Glaciimonas sp. PCH181: one gene and its partner. The protein of the gene in region 1 interacts with the protein of each later gene in a pairwise test. Links are inferred from orthologs where the notes say so. Each region holds a gene or a part of one and is shown on either strand. Other genes may lie near its edges. The genes, in order: gyrB and gyrA.

Region 1 (9,021 bases):
TCTAATCATTAAACCCGTCATAAATCGCGTTAAACAGTGTATATCGTGAATAAAGGGGCTTCGGCCCCTTAGTCACATTTAAGAAATCCCCCAGCTGCGGGTATACTGGTCTGTTTCGTAAAGAATTGAACATAAAAGCGTCTTTTTCCTCCATGCGTCGTTCCAAATCCCATAGCGATAGTTCTGCTATCACTGCGGTTTGTAATTAGCCTGATCAGAAAATCCACCATTTTTGTTAGTTCATCCGATTAGCAGATCATTAGCTTGGATTCATGTTTTTGTAGCAGTTTATTCAGAAGGTAGCCATGTCATCAATCCCTCAAGACAACACCAATCAGCCGCCACCAAATGCGTACGGCGCGTCCTCAATTCAGATCCTCGAAGGTCTGGAAGCAGTACGAAAACGTCCGGGGATGTACATCGGCGACACTTCAGACGGCACCGGCTTGCATCATCTGGTGTTTGAAGTTCTGGACAACTCCATCGACGAATCGTTAGCCGGTCATTGCACCGAAATCAACGTCACGATCCATTCTGATAATTCGATTTCCGTCACCGACAATGGCCGTGGCGTCCCCACCGGCATCAAGTTTGACGACAAGCACGAACCTAAGCGCAGCGCAGCCGAAATCGTCATGACCGAGTTGCACGCTGGCGGTAAATTCGATCAAAACTCTTATAAAGTTTCCGGCGGTTTGCATGGCGTGGGCGTTTCTTGCGTCAACGGTTTGTCCAAGTTATTGAAGCTCACCATCCGTCGCGATGGCAAAGTCCATTTCATGGAATTCGTACGCGGCGTACCGCAAAATCGTGACATCGAAACCATAGACGGCATGATCGTATCGCCCATCAAAGTCATTGGCGACACCGACAAGCGCGGTACGGAAGTGCACTTCTGGGCCGACGAAGAAATTTTTACACACGTCGAATTCCACTACGAAATTCTAGCCAAGCGTATCCGCGAATTATCGTTCCTGAACAACGGTGTGCGTATCAAACTGACCGATCAACGCACCGGCAAAGAAGAACTTTTCGCGTTCGAAGGCGGCACACGCGGTTTCGTTGAATACATCAACAAAAACAAAAGCGTATTGCACCCAACGATTTTTCAGGCGACAGGCGAAAAAGAAGGCGTCACAGTCGACGTCTCCATGCAATGGAATGACGCCTATAACGAGCAAGTATTATGCTTCACCAATAACATCCCGCAACGCGACGGCGGTACCCATCTCACCGGCCTGCGTGCAGCGATGACTCGTGTACTGAACAAGTACATCGAAGAACATGATTTCGCCAAACGCGCCAAAGTCGAAACCAGCGGCGACGACATGCGCGAGGGCCTGACTTGCGTGTTATCAGTCAAAGTCCCTGAGCCAAAATTCAGTTCGCAAACCAAAGACAAACTTGTCTCCAGCGAAGTGCGTTTGCCGGTCGAAGAAATTGTCGCCAGAACACTCAGCGACTATCTGCAAGAAAAACCAAACGACGCCAAAATCATCTGCGGCAAAATCGTCGAAGCTGCACGTGCCCGTGATGCAGCGCGTAAAGCGCGTGAGCTGACCCGTCGTAAAGGCGTGATGGATGGCCTCGGTTTATCCTCCAAACTTGCCGATTGCCAGGAAAAAGATCCCGCATTATGCGAACTTTACATCGTCGAGGGTGACTCTGCGGGCGGTTCAGCCAAGCAAGGCCGCGACCGTAAATTTCAGGCGATTCTGCCATTGCGCGGTAAAGTCTTGAACGTCGAAAAAGCACGCTTCGAAAAAATGCTATCGTCAGAGCAGATCACGACCTTGATCGCGACGCTAGGCACCAGCATCGGCCCGGACGAATTCAATGCCGACAAACTGCGTTATCACCGCATCATCATCATGACCGATGCAGACGTCGATGGTGCCCACATCCGCACGCTGCTGCTGACATTGTTCTATCGTCAAATGCCGCAACTGGTTGAGCGCGGCCACATCTACATCGCGCAACCGCCACTGTACAAAGTCAAGCACGGCAAAGACGAACGCTATCTCAAAGATGACGTTGAAGAAGTTCAATACATGATGCAGGTCGCGCTCAATGACGCCTCGCTAGTCCCGAGTTCAGGCACCGATCCGATCAGCGGCCCGGCCCTGACAGAACTGGTTCGTCAATACAACACCGCCAACGCCATCATCACGCGCCTGACCCGCGCCATCGACGGCGCTGCCCTCACCGCCATCATGACTGGCGTCACGCTAGAACTAGACACCGTTGAAAATGCCGAATTATCCGCGCAAGCACTCACCAAAGAAATCGGTGATCCTGCGGTCAACGTCATCGTCAAATCCGATGAACTGACAGAAAAGCATCAACTGCGGATTCAACGGATGTACCACGGCAATATCAAAGCCAGCGTTATCGACAGCGACTTCGTCACCAGCTCCGACTACAAAGTACTATGCAACGCCGCCGCCACCTTCAAAGGTCTGATCGGTCCGGGTGCAATGGTCCGTCGCGGCACCGGTGAAAAAGTAAAAGAATTCGCCATTGCCGATTTCCACCAAGCCATGGCCTGGCTACGCGACGAAGCAGAACGCGGCGTCAGCAAACAGCGCTACAAAGGACTGGGTGAAATGAACCCAAGCCAACTATGGGAAACCACAATGGACCCAACCGTGCGCCGCCTGCTAAAAGTACAGATCGACGACGCGATTGCCGCGGATCAAATCTTTATGACGTTGATGGGCGACGACGTTGAACCACGGCGCGCGTTTATTGAGTTGAATGCGTTGCAGGCTGGGAATATTGATGTTTGATGGTTTTAGCTGTACCCATCAACTGGCAGTTTGAGAACGATAAACTGACAAAGGTGGGCTGCGGAAAAGCAATTAGACGTGGTGCCGCTGAATCTTTTGAGCCACGTCTGTTGTGCTGAAAACCTTGATCATCAGAGTTTAAAAAGCTCGTGCACCGCTAACTGGATGCACGAGCTTTTTTATTTCAGGCAAGCCTGGGACTGTTCAGGGATTTGTTAAAGCATCCCGGGTGGTACACCCTGCGGCGAACCTGAGGGCACTAGCGCAGTCATACCGGAGTCATGACTTGCCCTAGGAGGAAGGAACCAGCTTGTCTTGCGTCTTGAGGTCGAAGTCGCTGGCGTCGTGGCGCTCGAGGAGCTGGCCGGACGGCTCGCCCCAGGCACGGTTGACCTTGCGGCCGCGCTCCACGGCTGGGCGCAGGGCAATCTCGTCAGTCCAGCGTAGCACATGCTTGTACTCGTGCACGCTGAGGAACTCGCCTGCCTCGTAGAGGTGGCCTTTGACCAGCGCGCCATACCACGGCCAAACCGCCATGTCCGCGATGGTATAGTCGTTGCCCGCCAGGAAGCGATGCTCTGACAGCCGACGCTCCAATACATCAAGCTGGCGTTTGACTTCCATCGCGTAGCGGTTGATCGGGTACTCAAACTTTTCAGGTGCGTAAGCATAGAAATGACCAAAGCCTCCGCCCAGAAAGGGCGCACTGCCCATTTGCCAGAATAGCCAGGACAAGCATTCGGCGCGCGCCGCGCCGCTGGCGGGCAGGAAGGCACCAAACTTCTCGGCCAGGTACTGCAGAATGGCTCCGGATTCGAATATCCGCACCGGTGTTTCGCCACTGTGGTCCACGAGAGCTGGAATCTTGGAGTTGGGGTTGGCACCAACAAATCCACTGCCGAACTGGTCGCCATCGTTGATGCGAATCAGCCAAGCGTCGTACTCGGCACCGCCGTGGCCCAGGGCCAGCAACTCTTCAAGCATGATCGTTACTTTGACGCCATTGGGTGTGGCGAGCGAATAAAGCTGCAACGGATGGCGTCCCACCTGCAGGTTTTTGTCATGCGTGGCACCAGCAACAGGCCGGTTGATGCTGGCAAACTTGCCGCCGCTTTCCTTATCCCAGGACCAGACGTTGGGTGGGGTGTACAAGTTTTCGCTACTCATTAGATAGGCTCCATAATGTCGCGTAGTTTCTGGTGCAGAATATTGCTTAGTGTAACCGGTAAGTAAAAATGCATACTCGGCCGAAGATTTATGCTGGCGCCGAAGGCATGCACTGAGCGGGATCCACATTCGAAAACGACTGCCTGTTACTGTCAGACGTTAAGAACCGCTGTACCAGTTGTACCCTTGGTCTTCCCAATAGCCACCGGGATTTTCATTAGTGACGAAGATTGCTGCAATATGCTTGGGATTCTTGAAGCCGAGCTTGGTCGGTACCCGCAGTTTCAACGGATAGCCATACTCGGTTGGTAATGGCGAAGTGCCAAAATCCAATGCCAGCATAGTCTGCGGATGCAACGCAGTTGCCATGTCGATGCTGGAATAGTAGCGGTCTGCACATTTGAAGCCGACATACTTTGCGGTAGTATCAGCACCGATATGCGCTAGGAAAGTGCGAAACGGCACGCCGCCCCACTGGCCGATGGCGCTCCAGCCTTCGATGCAGATATGGCGCGTGATTTGCGACACTTGTGGCAATGCCCTTAATTGCGCCAGGTTCCAGTTGCGCTTGTTACGCACCAGCCCTGAGACTTCCAACGTATACGTATCACCATCGATCTCCGGCGCCGAATCTGCATCGTAAAAGGCATTGAATGGAAATGGCTTGGTGATCATGCTGGCCGGATAGGTCGGCGCCAGATGATTGGGGCGAAACAACATGCTTTGCACACGATCATTCCAGCGTGACATTGCCCACAATACCTTGTCGACCTGATCGCCGTCTTGCAGATTGCAGCCGGTCAGCAGCGACAACGCCCCCAGTGACAGCCCCGAGCGCAGGAATAGACGGCGCTGCAGTTGTACTAGTTCGGGTTGTAGTTCATTGTTTTTCGGCGGTTGATTTTTCTTCTCGCTCATACTTGCTGCTCCTGCTTTGTAAGTTTCTTGCGGGCGTGGCGGGGAGCCCGTCCGGTCAGCATCGGCAGCAGTGTGCTCGGCACGATCAGTACCAGCGCCAGATGCACTACTACGAAGGCGACGATGCCAGCCATCGCTACAAAGTGCACGTGGCGCGCAATGTCGTAGCCGCCGAACAGGTCGACCAGACTGTCCAGCTGCACCGGTTTCCAGATCGACAAACCGGACGCTACCACCAGCACGCCAAGCAGTAACACGACGATGTACATCAGGCGTTGCACGGTGTTATAAGTGCCGGGCTGATGCGCCAGTTTGAAGGTCAACGCATCTTTTATATCGCGTAGCAGCGGACGCAATCCTAGCGGCAGGAAATGGCGGCGGAAATGTCCGGCCAGCAGGCCGTAGCCAAGATAGATCAAGCCGTTTACTACCAATAGCCACATCGCCGCCAGATGCCAGGCAATCGCTCCGCCCAGCCAGCCGCCGAGAGTGGCCCAATGCGGAAAATCGAAGCCGAACAGTGGCGAGGCGTTGTAGATCCCCCAGCCGCTCATCACCATGCAGACGATGGCGAAGGCGTTGGTCCAGTGCGCTACGCGCACCAGCAGCGGATGAATGATGCGGCGGGGTTTATCGGCAGTCGCCATGAATACACCTTATATAGAATCGTTGCGGGCAGATGGGCTGCCCGCGATGCGGCATTACATCGGCGGCACTACGCCTTTGACGCCAACCAGGGCGCGACCTACCACGTCGCTGCCATCGGCGGCCTTGTTGACAACGAATACGGCGTGGGCGCCAGGCACCAGCAAGCTGCGGTCACCTTTGTTGAGGCTAACGATAGGGACGTCGGCCGGCACCACGATTTTCTTTTCACCATCCGGATACTTGACTGTGATGGTGCGGCCGCTGGTGACGACTACATCGCCGACAGTACCGTTGGTCATAGTGCTTTTCTTACCCAGGTCCCAAGCGTAATGACCTTCGCCTGATTTCATTCCGGGTGGGAAGACGGTGACTTCCAGCGCCTTCAGGCTGCCATCAGCCTGTGGTATGGCGGCGCTGCCGATGAAACTATCTGACTTAATGTCGGTGATGGCGGCATGGCTCACCGAGAGTAGGATTAGGTCCGGTGCCAGTTTCAAGGTCAGTTTCTTGCCAGCTCTGGTGCTGACTTCGAGATTGTCGGCGTTAACTTTTTCAATTGTGGCGCGCACCCGCACCGGTGTTGTTGTAGCGGCAGTCTGGGCGATAGCGAGGCTGCCATAGGCGAGGAAAGTCGATGCGGCCAGGGCGGGAACCAGCCGACGTAAGAATTGTGCAGTTGTCATGAGAGTAGTTTAGGTGGTTGCTGGAATGTCCATGGTAGGCGTGCTTAAGTGTCTTATCGGTGACATATGGATGACAATATTGTCATTCTTCTTGGGGCGCGAATTGATAGAATGGGGCGATTACCATCAAGGAATCAGCATGCCTATCCTCGTCATCGAAGACGACCCCAAGACCGGTGCCTACCTCAAGAAAGGTCTGCGCGAATCAGGATATGCGGTCGACTTGATTTCCAACGGCAGCGACGGTTTGCACATGGCGCTGGAGAACTCTTACGACCTGGTGGTGCTGGATGTCATGTTGCCCGGCACTGACGGTTGGACCATCATGCGTGCGATTCGCGCCCGCCGCGATCTGCCGGTCATCTTCCTGACCGCGCGCGACCATGTGAACGATCGCATACACGGGCTAGAGTTGGGCGCCGACGATTATCTGGTCAAGCCATTTTCGTTTACCGAACTGCTGCTGCGGATTCGGACTCTGCTGCGGCGCGGCGTACTGCGTGAGGCACAGGCGCTGGATTTTTTTCAAGTGGCAGATTTGCAGCTTGATCTGTTGCGCCGCAAGGTCACGCGTCAGGGCGTCGATATTGTCCTCACCAACAAGGAATTCCTATTGCTGCATCTGTTGGTTAAACGCCAGGACGAAGCCTTGTCACGCACCGTCATCGCTTGCGAAGTGTGGGACATGAATTTCGACAGCGATACGAATGTGGTCGACGTCGCCATCAAGCGCCTGCGCGCAAAGATCGATAATCCCTTTGAGCACAAACTGATCCATACGGTGCGGAGTATCGGCTACATGTTTTCCGAAAATCCATGAATCTCTGGCGTACCCGTTCACTGACCGCACGCGTCTCTTTTCTGTTCGCGCTGATTGCCTGCACCATCGTTACCAGCCTCGGCATGTACCTGTATTCGTCGACCCGAAAGGCGCTGGAAACCCGTGCTGATTATTCGTTAATTGGCAGAGTAGAGCATTTCCGCACGCTGTTGCACGATCTCTACAACGTCAAGCAGATGGAAGATCGACCGGCATTGTTTGAAACCATGCTGGGTAGCGAGCAAGATGTATTGATGTTCGCTTATCCGGGTCAGGCACCGTTCGTACGCGTCAATCCGGCTAACCTGACCCCACCACCGATGCCGTCGGTGGGCTTGAATCGATCCTTGACCTTAGCGTCACTGCAAACAGGTGAACGCGCCGATGGTGTGCGTGTGCGCTGGATCTCGGCCGAGGCAGAAGTGGGTAAAGATGGCCCCAAAGTAGTGATCGTCGGTGCCCATGTGATGACGCAAGAATCGTCTATCCTTTCGGCATACTATTGGCAGGTGATCGGTGCTGCTGCAATATCGGTGCTGCTGGCAGCGCTGCTCGGCTTCCTAGTGCTGAAGCGCGGCTTTCGGCCGTTGACTTCGATGGCCGGGCGCGCCGCCGAAGTCAGTCCGACCAATATCGCGATACGCCTGCGCGAAGAAGACGCACCGCAAGAGTTGCGGCGGCTGGCGGCATCCTTCAACGCCATGCTGGACCGGCTCTCCGAGGGCTATGAAAATCTGTCGCAATTTTCTGCCGACCTCGCGCACGAAATCCGTACGCCGATCGGTGCCATGATGGGGCAGACTCAGGTAACGCTGAACAAGGTACGCAATGCCAGTGAATATCAGCAGGTGCTGGAATCCAATCTGGAGGAACTGCAGCGGCTGAGCCGTATCGTGGAAAACATCCTGTTTCTGGCGCATGCCGACCATGCTGGTCTCGCTGTCGAAAAGACATCGCTGGTACTGGCCGATGAGCTGCACAAGATCGCAGAGTATTTTGAAGGTATCGCCGAAGAGCGCGACATCAGGCTGGTAGTCGATGCCAGCGGCGAGCTGCAAGTCAGTCCGGTGATGTGGCGCCGCGCGGTTAGCAATCTGGTGGTGAACGCGGTGCGCTATGCGCTGCCGGGAAGTATCGTGCGGTTAAGCAGCAAGTCACAGGCGCAGGGCACATGTGTTGAAGTGGAAAATCAAGGGGATCCGATCCCGCAAGAACAGCTGGATCGCTTGTTCGACCGCTTCTACCGCGGCGACAAGTCGCGCAGTGAATTCACGGAATCGAACGGACTGGGACTGGCCATTGTGCGTGCCATCATGCTGGTGCACGGCGGCAGCGCTGAAGTGAATTGTTCAGCAGCGGGGCTGATCCGCTTTAGCCTGTATTTTCCACAGATGCCTCGGGCAATCCAGGCGCGAACCTAAAAAAGTGGCTCGCGCCAGTGTAGGGCGTGTAGCTCGCTGGCATGGGTATTTGTTTAGACGGCTGTAAATATTGCTGTAAATGATAAGTTCTTTGGGATAAGCGCTTCTCTCAGTCGGCATCTGACTGAGTTAGCAAGCGCCAGAGGCTCTATTGCCCAGCATGTCCATCGGACATACTTTCGCTATACCAACGTCATTTCTTCTCCTTAAAACACAACGCCATTTGTTATCTATGATTGATAGATTGCGCCCCTATTGAACAGGTGCCCAAAATAAGTTGTCTCTAAACAAAGTAAATCCCCGCAATTTGCAATAACATTTGCCTATGAAAGATCCTGCTCAAAAACAGCGCACGGCGCTCGCGATTACTCCACGCTGCCTTTCCATCGATTTGGAGGTCGGAATCCGCGATGCGCGTATTCATAGTTTCGCTGCGGTGCATGGAGAAACTGACGCCACTCTGGTATTCACAAAAGGCGATCTTGGCGCGGCGCTAATCCAGTTAGATGAACTTGCTCAAACGGCATCTTTTCTACTGGGGCATAATCTGATTGATTTTGATCTTCCTCATCTGG
Region 2 (8,390 bases), 730 kb from region 1 along the record:
GACGCCATCAGCCCAGCAGAGCCTTCAACGCACTAATAAAAGCAGCATTTTCATGCGGCAGACCGATCGTAACGCGCAGCCATTGCGGCAAACCATAATTGCCAACCGGGCGCACAATGATGCCCTGCTTCAGCAACGCGAGATTGACACGCGCCCCAGCGCCGTCATCATCGCCGACCTTAACCATCACAAAATTACCAAACGATGGCACATAAGTCAGCTTCAACGCTTCAAATGCTTCCGTCAATTGCGCATAGCCTTCGGTATTGACCTGGGCGCTGCGTTGCAAAAACGGCTTGTCATTGAGCGCGGCAATCGCCGCTGCTTGTGCCAACGAATTAACATTGAAAGGCTGACGAATGCGGTTCAGCAAATCCGTCACAGCCGGTTGGGCAATCCCAAAGCCGATACGTAATCCTGCCAAGCCATACGCTTTCGACATCGTGCGCGAAACCAGTAAATTCGGATACTGACGCACCCACGCAATCGCGTCGAATTGCAACTCAGGGGGTAAATATTCGTTATAAGCTTCGTCCAGCACCACCACAACATTCGGCGGCACGCGTTGCAAGAAAGCAGCGATGTCAGCCGACGGCAAAAAAGTACCCGTCGGATTGTTCGGATTCGCGATAAAAATCAGACGCGTATCCTCTGTAATCGCGGCGGCCATTGCTGGCAAATCGTGTCCAAAATCCTTGGACGGTACTACGATAGCGCGCGCACCAGCCGCCTGCGTCGCCAAGCCATACACGACGAAAGAAAACTCAGAATACATTGCAGCTTGGCCCGGCTGCACAAAGGCGTGGGTGGCGAGCTCCAGAATATCGTTACTGCCATTCCCCAGTGTGATCCAGTCTGCGGGAACATCATATTTGGCCATGATCGCGGCCTTCAGATCAAACCCATTGGCATCCGGATAACGACCAATATCCGCGACCGCCGCTTGCATCGCCACGCGCGCAGATTCCGGCATACCTAACGGATTTTCGTTCGAAGCAAGCTTGATAATTTTGGCTTCATCAAGACCGAATTCTCGGGCTACTTCAGCTATCGGCTTGCCGCCCTGATACGGCGCAATGGCGCGAACATACTCTGGACCAAATTGAATCGACATCGTGTGCTTTCTATAGAAATAATAAGCAAATTTTTGTCACAGTATCGGTGTGACTGGAAGATAAATCGTTTGTATTGAGCGTGGTGAATGTAGCGGTATCAAACATTCATATTGCAGCTATGGTCGACCAGACCATAGACTTAATAGCAGTATTAAAGACTGAGCGGATAAGAGCCAAGTAACTTAAAAAACGCCGCATTTTGCTTGAGTTCAGCTAATGCCTTGGCAACTTTTTCGTCCTGCTCATGACCTTCAACATCCACGTAAAAATAATATTCCCATGCGCCCATTCGCGCAGGCCGCGACTCAAAACGGCTCATCGATACCCCGTGACTGGCGAGCGGCGACAACAGACTATATACAGCGCCTGCTTTGTTCGGCACCGATAACACTAAGGAAGTCTGATCCTTGCCGCTTGGGGTCGTGTGCAAGCGACCGATTACCGCAAAACGTGTGCGGTTGTGCGGATCATCCTGAATGTGCGCACTGACGATTTGCACACCGTAAGTTTGCGCGGCAAGCTCGCCCGCAATCCCTGCAACGGTCACATCTTCGCTGGCCATACGCGCCGCTTCGGCGTTAGAGGCCACCGCGAGTCGTTCAATATTGGGATAGTGCTGATTTAGCCACGCGTTACATTGCGCCAACGCCTGCGAGTGCGCACAAATCCGCGTTACATGATCAGTCGTTCCATCTTTTGTCATCAGACTATGATGTACCGGAATCGCGACTTCGCCACTAATGCGCAAGGTCGTTTGCAACAATAAATCCAGGGTTCTGTTGATGACGCCTTCGGATGAGTTTTCGATTGGCACCACGCCAAAATCGGCGGTTCCGGCTTCTGCGGCACGAAACACCTCATCAATCGATGCGCACGCCATGCTATCCACCGCGTGACCAAATTGCTGATATACGGCCTGCTCGCTGAAGGTGCCAGCGGGGCCTAGATAGGCGACGGTGACACGTTTTTCCAGTGCCCGGCAAGCCGACATTACTTCTCGGAAAATGGTCTGCACATCGCCAGATTGCAGCGGTCCGGGATTGCGATCCGCAACGCTACGTAATACCTGCGCTTCACGCTCCGGTCGAAACACGGGGGCATTGGTTTCCGCTTTTACATGCCCCACTTCTTGCGCCAACTGGGCACGGCGATTTAACAGCACCAGAATTTGCGCGTCAATGTCATCGATTTTCTGGCGTAACGGTAGAAGTTTTTCTTGGATCATGATGATGGTGGTTGCGTCGCTTTTTACACTCTAAGAAATAACGCTAAATACCCCAGCGACGGCACGTCTATTAACGTTAACTTCCTCAACAGGCCCACATCGGCGCACTGTCTTCATTGGCAAGTTTTGATCAACACGTTGCTGAAACAGTTTTGCGTAAGACCTGACTTTATTACGTTTAAATACCGCCCAAGATGGCTTTGGTAAATGCGCCCGTAAGCCCTGCTCAATAAGAATACTTACGGATTAGTCAGGATACCAATCGCTCTCCCCGCGACCGGTGATTATCCGTATCGCTTTTCAAATTCTTTCAAATAAGCAACCAACGCCTGTACACCAGCCATTGGCATAGCGTTGTAAATCGACGCCCGCATACCGCCAACGGATTTGTGTCCTTTCAGCTGCAACAAACCCTGTTCTTTCGCGCCGCCGAGAAAGTCGGCGTTGCGGGTCTCGTCACGCAAAAAGAACGGAACATTCATGCGCGAGCGACAATCTGCGGCAATTTTTGTTTGATAGAAATCAGTGGAATCCAGATAATCGTACAACAATCCGGCCTTAGCGATATTCACTTGCTCCATCGCCGCTACGCCGCCCTGCCGCTTGAGCCATTGGAATACCAGTCCGGCAATATAAATCGCATAAGTCGGCGGCGTGTTGTACATGGAATCGTTATCAGCGACGATTTTCCAGTCGAAGGCCGATGGGCAACTTGGCATGGCATGACCGAGTAAGTCTTCCCGGACCACCACGATCGTCAAACCAGCAGGCCCGATATTTTTCTGCGCGCCACCATAAATAACGCCGTATTTAGCCACATCCACCGGGCGCGACAAAATGTGCGATGACATGTCTGCGACTAACGGTGCGCCATTGGTCTCCCCAGCAACTTCTGGCGTAAATTGAAACTCCACGCCATCGATAGTTTCATTGGTGCAAATATGGACGTATGCGGCGTCTTTAGAAAGCTGCCAGCTGTCACGCGATGGAATCTGTGCAAATTTTTGCGGCTCTGAAGAAGCTGCAACATTAACGTTGCAATAACGTTTTGCTTCCTTAATCGACTTGGTCGACCAAGAACCTGTATTGATGTAATCGGCAGTGCCTGGCAAGGAATTGTCAGCGCTCAGTCGCGCCGCCAGATTCATCGGAATGATGGCATTCTCGGCAATCGCACCACCCTGCAAAAACAGAACTTTATAGTTAGCGGGAATCCCCAATAACTCGCGGAAATCGCGCTGCGCGTTTTCTAGTATCGACATAAACTCGCTGCCGCGATGACTCATTTCCATGACTGACATACCACTACCGTGCCAGTCCAGCATTTCAGCAGCAGCTTGTTGCAGCACTTCTTTAGGTAATACGGCGGGACCAGCAGAAAAATTAAAGATAGGCATGTTGACACTCGTCAATAAAAGCTAGGGACAGCGAGATTTTCTGAAAAATTACTTGTGCAACAAAGGATATATTTACAACGTTGCAGAGGAGTCTGAAGGGCAATAAAATGTGGTCAGGCGGAAGGAAACATCCTTCTGCGTGACCACTTTAACGCCAATTACTCAACGTCGGCAGGACCGCTTTCTTTGCCAGAAGCGCTGTCATCTCCGCCTTCATTACCACCGTCAGCCGCAGCATCGGTAGCAACATTAGCATCAGAGATCGGGGCTTCTACGTTTTCTTCAATTACTTCTTCAACATCGCTTTCCATCACGCGCTGCAAACCGCTCAGCTTGGTGCCGTCTTCAACCGCGATCAGCGTCACGCCTTGCGTAGCGCGGCCCATCTCGCGAATCTCTGCGACACGAGTGCGAATCAACACGCCACCGGTAGTGATCAGGATAATTTCATCGCTAGGTTCAACCAGCGTAGCGGCAACAACTTTACCGTTACGCTCACTGGTCTGAATCGCAATCATCCCCTTCGTACCACGGCCATGACGGGTGTACTCAGTAATAGGAGTACGTTTTCCGTAACCGTTTTCAGTTGCGGTCAGGACAGATTGTTGTTCGTTCTCGGCAACCAGCAAAGCAATAACTTGCTGTCCGTCTTCCAGATTCATACCGCGCACACCGCGTGCGGTACGACCCATCGGACGTACATCGTTTTCATCAAAGCGCACTGCTTTGCCAGAGTCGGAGAACAGCATGACATCGTGCTGTCCATCAGTCAGCGCTGCACCGATCAGAAAATCGCCTTCGTCCAGATCGACGGCAATAATCCCCGCTTTACGTGGATTACTGAAATCCGATAAAGGTGTCTTTTTAACAGTGCCGAGGCTAGTCGACATAAAGATATAACGATCTTCCGGGAAGCTACGATTGTCGCCAGATAATGGCAACACAACGGTGATTTTTTCACCGTCTTGTAGCGGGAACATATTCACAATCGGCTTGCCGCGTGAGTTACGTGAACCTTGTGGGACTTCCCAGATTTTCAGCCAATACAAGCGACCGCGATTGCTGAAACACAAAATGTAATCATGCGTATTGCCGACAAACAACTGATCGATCCAGTCATCTTCTTTCGTCGCCATCGCCTGCTTGCCGCGTCCACCACGCTTTTGCGCGCGATATTCGGAAACCGGTTGCGATTTCATATAGCCGGTATGCGACAAAGTGACCACCATGTCTTGCGGCGTGATCAAATCTTCGGTGCCCAGATCAGTAGGATTGAGTTCGATCTGCGAACGACGCTCATCTTTATTACCGATGCCGTATTCGTTTTTAGCCGCGTTCATTTCATCTGTAATGATGACCGTTACGCGCTCTGGATTAGCCAAAATGTCGAGCAAATCAGCGATAGTGACCATCACGTCTTTGTACTCGTTAACAATCTTGTCCTGCTCCAGACCAGTCAAACGTTGCAAACGCATTTGCAAGATTTCTTGCGCCTGATCATCCGACAGTTTGTACAAACCGTCAGTTTGAATGCCGTAATGCAGAGGCAGATTTTCCGGGCGGAAAGCATTAATACCGCCACTGTTTTCTGCGCCGGTACGTTGCAACATATCGCGCACGACGGACGAATCCCACGAGCGCTCCATCAAACCGGCTTTTGCGACTGGTGGCGTTGGCGCTGCTTTGATGATAGCGATGAAATCATCGATATTCGCCAATGCAACGGCCAAACCTTCCAGCACGTGACCACGTTCGCGTGCTTTGCGTAATTCAAAGACGGTGCGCCGTGTAACCACTTCGCGTCGATGCGACAGGAAGCACTCCAGCATTTGCTTCAAATTCAGCAATTTAGGTTGGCCGTCTACCAGCGCCACCATATTCATGCCGAAGGTATCTTGCAACTGCGTTTGCTTGTATAGATTATTAAGGACAACTTCAGCCACTTCGCCGCGCTTCAACTCAATCACAACGCGCATGCCTGACTTGTCGGACTCATCGCGCAGATCAGATATACCTTCCAGTTTCTTGTCGCGCACCAACTCGGCGATCCGTTCCAGCAACGCCTTCTTATTAACCTGATACGGCAACTCATCAATAATGATCGCAGTGCGACCTTCACGACCGTATTCTTCGAAGTGCGTTTTGGCGCGCATCACTACACGGCCGCGGCCAGTGCGATAACCGTCACGCACTCCGGAAACACCGTAAATAATCCCGGCGGTCGGGAAATCCGGTGCCGGGATAATTTCGATCAGTTCATCGATCGTCACGCCGGGATTGCGCAATACGTGCAGCGCGCCGTTGATGACTTCAGTAATATTGTGCGGAGGAATGTTGGTCGCCATCCCAACGGCAATACCGGACGAGCCATTGATCAGCAAGTTCGGAATCCGTGTCGGCAATACCGATGGTTCTTTTTCCTTGCCGTCATAGTTAGGCACGAAATCAACGGTATCTTTATCGATATCAGCGAGGATTTCGCTCGCGATTTTGTCCAGGCGGCACTCGGTGTAACGCATCGCAGCAGCGCCATCACCGTCGATAGAACCGAAATTACCCTGTCCATCGACCAGCATGTAGCGCAACGAAAAGTTCTGCGCCATACGTACTAGCGTGTCGTAAATCGATTGATCGCCATGGGGATGGTATTTACCCATGACTTCACCGACCACACGCGCACATTTGACGTAAGGCCGGTTCCAGACATTATTCATTTCGTGCATGGCGAATAAGACCCGACGATGCACGGGCTTTAAGCCGTCGCGGACATCAGGCAGCGCACGTCCAACGATGACGCTCATGGCGTAATCGAGGTAACTCTTGCGCATTTCTTCTTCGAGGGAAATCGGTATTGTTTCTTTAGCGAATTGATCCATTAGCGAGTCGGCGAGTCTTTACTTAGGTTGATAGATCACGGATAAAAGCTGACCATGGTCTGGCATTCACTTTTAATAATTTTAATAACTATCGGTGACACGGATGGATTACTAACGTCATCGATGCCAGTCGAGAATGCAGCCAAAGGTTCGCAATAAGACGCGTGATTTTAGCACGTGGCGCTGGCTAATCGGCTTTTCCCGACCTTAGAGCGGTCAGAGCACGTTGACTAAATAATATGTTACGCCAGGTAATATGCTTAAATGCCATGTCAAATTTGCTCCATCGATTTTAATCCGATCGCCTATATACTTACGGTCGCTTTTAATAACGATAGCTCCATTGCGTTATTGACACGTTATTGCCAACATTGCATTAACGCAACCGTCATTCCTCAGGAAAACATTTTATGCGTCAACTTTTCGCGTTGAGTCTGCTGACAGGCATTGCTTTCAGCTCGGCACCAATTATGGTCCTCGCGCAAACTACCGATATACAAGCCAATACCCCTTCGAGTGCTTATCTTCAGGATTCACGCGGGCCGGTCGCGCGTAGCCAGTTCGGACTATGCTGGCGCAGCGGCTATTGGGATAAGGATAGTGCGGTGACAGGATGCGACGGTGAACTATTGCCGCCCTTCATGAAAGCGATCGCCCCGGATCTGGTCAGCAATCCACTGGCAGCAAATACGGACAACACCGCCGTGACAGCTAATAGCTGCAATTTCTTAACTACGCTAAGTAGTGACCAAACGTTCTCTTTTGGCAAGAACACGCTGACAGCAGCCGCCAAAGCGCACATTGATAACGATATCGTGGCGCCATTAAATGGTTGCAATAAGGATAATGTCATTACGATCACGGGACATACTGATCAACTTGGTGCAAACGGTTATAACCAAAAACTCTCCGAACAGCGCGCCCAAAGTGTTGCCAATTATTTAAAGAGCAAAGGGGTTGTTGCCAGAATGAATATAAATGGTGTCGGAAGCACGCAAGAAGTGAAAACATGCAGTAATCAACTCCCACATAAAAGTCTTATTAGTTGCTTTAGTCCTAATCGTCGCGTGACGATAAGCGTGCAATAAAAACTAAATATATTAATAATTCGTATAGTTTCCAAAAGCAATATAAGATGCATCCGGCAAAGATGTTTTCAGAATGTTATGTTGCAAGAAAACAACGGAGTATGAAAAACGTAGGCCTACCTATTTGGCATACTTCGCTAGCAATAGCAGCCTGTGGCAGAATGATGGCAAGTTCTTTGCATGTAGCCAATTTCACATGTAACGGCTGGAACCACGTGGTATTATCCAATTTTTGATGTCGTATATTAGTTGCGCAGTTAATCTGCGGATATCTCAACCGAGAGGAGAAACATGAATAAATTAGCAAAACTCGTCTTCGCTGCGTCCGCAGTCGTCGCACTGACTGCCTCCGCGCAGGAAATAAAAGATATCCAAGCTAAAACCCCTACTAGTGCCTACGTACAAGATGCGCGCGGCACTATCGCTCGTGATCCATACGGTCTTTGCTGGCATACCGGTTACTGGACACCTGCTGATTCAGTACCGGGTTGTGATGGTGAATTGGCACAAGCTGCTCCGCCAGCACCGCCTGCACCACCAGCACCAGCTCCAGTAGTTGCTGCACCAACTTCACAAAAAGTTACTTTCGCTGCTGATGCATTCTTTGACTTCGACAAAGCTGTCCTGAAGCCAGAAGGCAAATCAAAACTGAATGACCTGACGTCGAAACTGGGTGAGTTGAACCTGGA

Evidence for each region.
Region 2: the proteins of gyrB (region 1) and gyrA interact in binary tests that used the Escherichia coli proteins (3 or more experiments, as listed by UniProt). The link is inferred for Glaciimonas sp. PCH181 from one-to-one orthologs.

Annotation. Positions count from the first base shown.
Region 1 is NZ_PYFP01000002.1:1,167,351-1,176,371, reverse strand. The notes cover bases 1-3,047. They hold gyrB (DNA topoisomerase (ATP-hydrolyzing) subunit B), read left to right. Parts: upstream 1-305; coding sequence 306-2,789; downstream 2,790-3,047. Also shown: yghU (glutathione-dependent disulfide-bond oxidoreductase), read right to left, coding at 3,081-3,956; C7W93_RS18505 (molybdopterin-dependent oxidoreductase), read right to left, coding at 4,116-4,874; C7W93_RS18500 (cytochrome b/b6 domain-containing protein), read right to left, coding at 4,871-5,521; C7W93_RS18495 (hypothetical protein), read right to left, coding at 5,576-6,205; C7W93_RS18490 (heavy metal response regulator transcription factor), read left to right, coding at 6,345-7,025; C7W93_RS18485 (heavy metal sensor histidine kinase), read left to right, coding at 7,022-8,446; C7W93_RS18480 (RecQ family ATP-dependent DNA helicase), read left to right, coding at 8,772-9,021. UniProt on the Escherichia coli protein: DNA gyrase negatively supercoils closed circular double-stranded DNA in an ATP-dependent manner to maintain chromosomes in an underwound state.
Region 2 is NZ_PYFP01000002.1:436,120-444,509, forward strand. Bases 3,696-6,963 are described here. They hold gyrA (DNA gyrase subunit A), read right to left. Parts: upstream 6,614-6,963; coding sequence 3,896-6,613; downstream 3,696-3,895. Other genes in these bases: serC (3-phosphoserine/phosphohydroxythreonine transaminase), read right to left, coding at 3,696-3,737. Outside these bases: hisC (histidinol-phosphate transaminase), read right to left, coding at 8-1,114; pheA (prephenate dehydratase), read right to left, coding at 1,267-2,340; more of serC, read right to left, coding at 2,625-3,695; C7W93_RS15010 (OmpA family protein), read left to right, coding at 7,024-7,701; outer membrane protein OmpA, read left to right, coding at 7,993-8,390. UniProt on the Escherichia coli protein: A type II topoisomerase that negatively supercoils closed circular double-stranded (ds) DNA in an ATP-dependent manner to maintain chromosomes in an underwound state.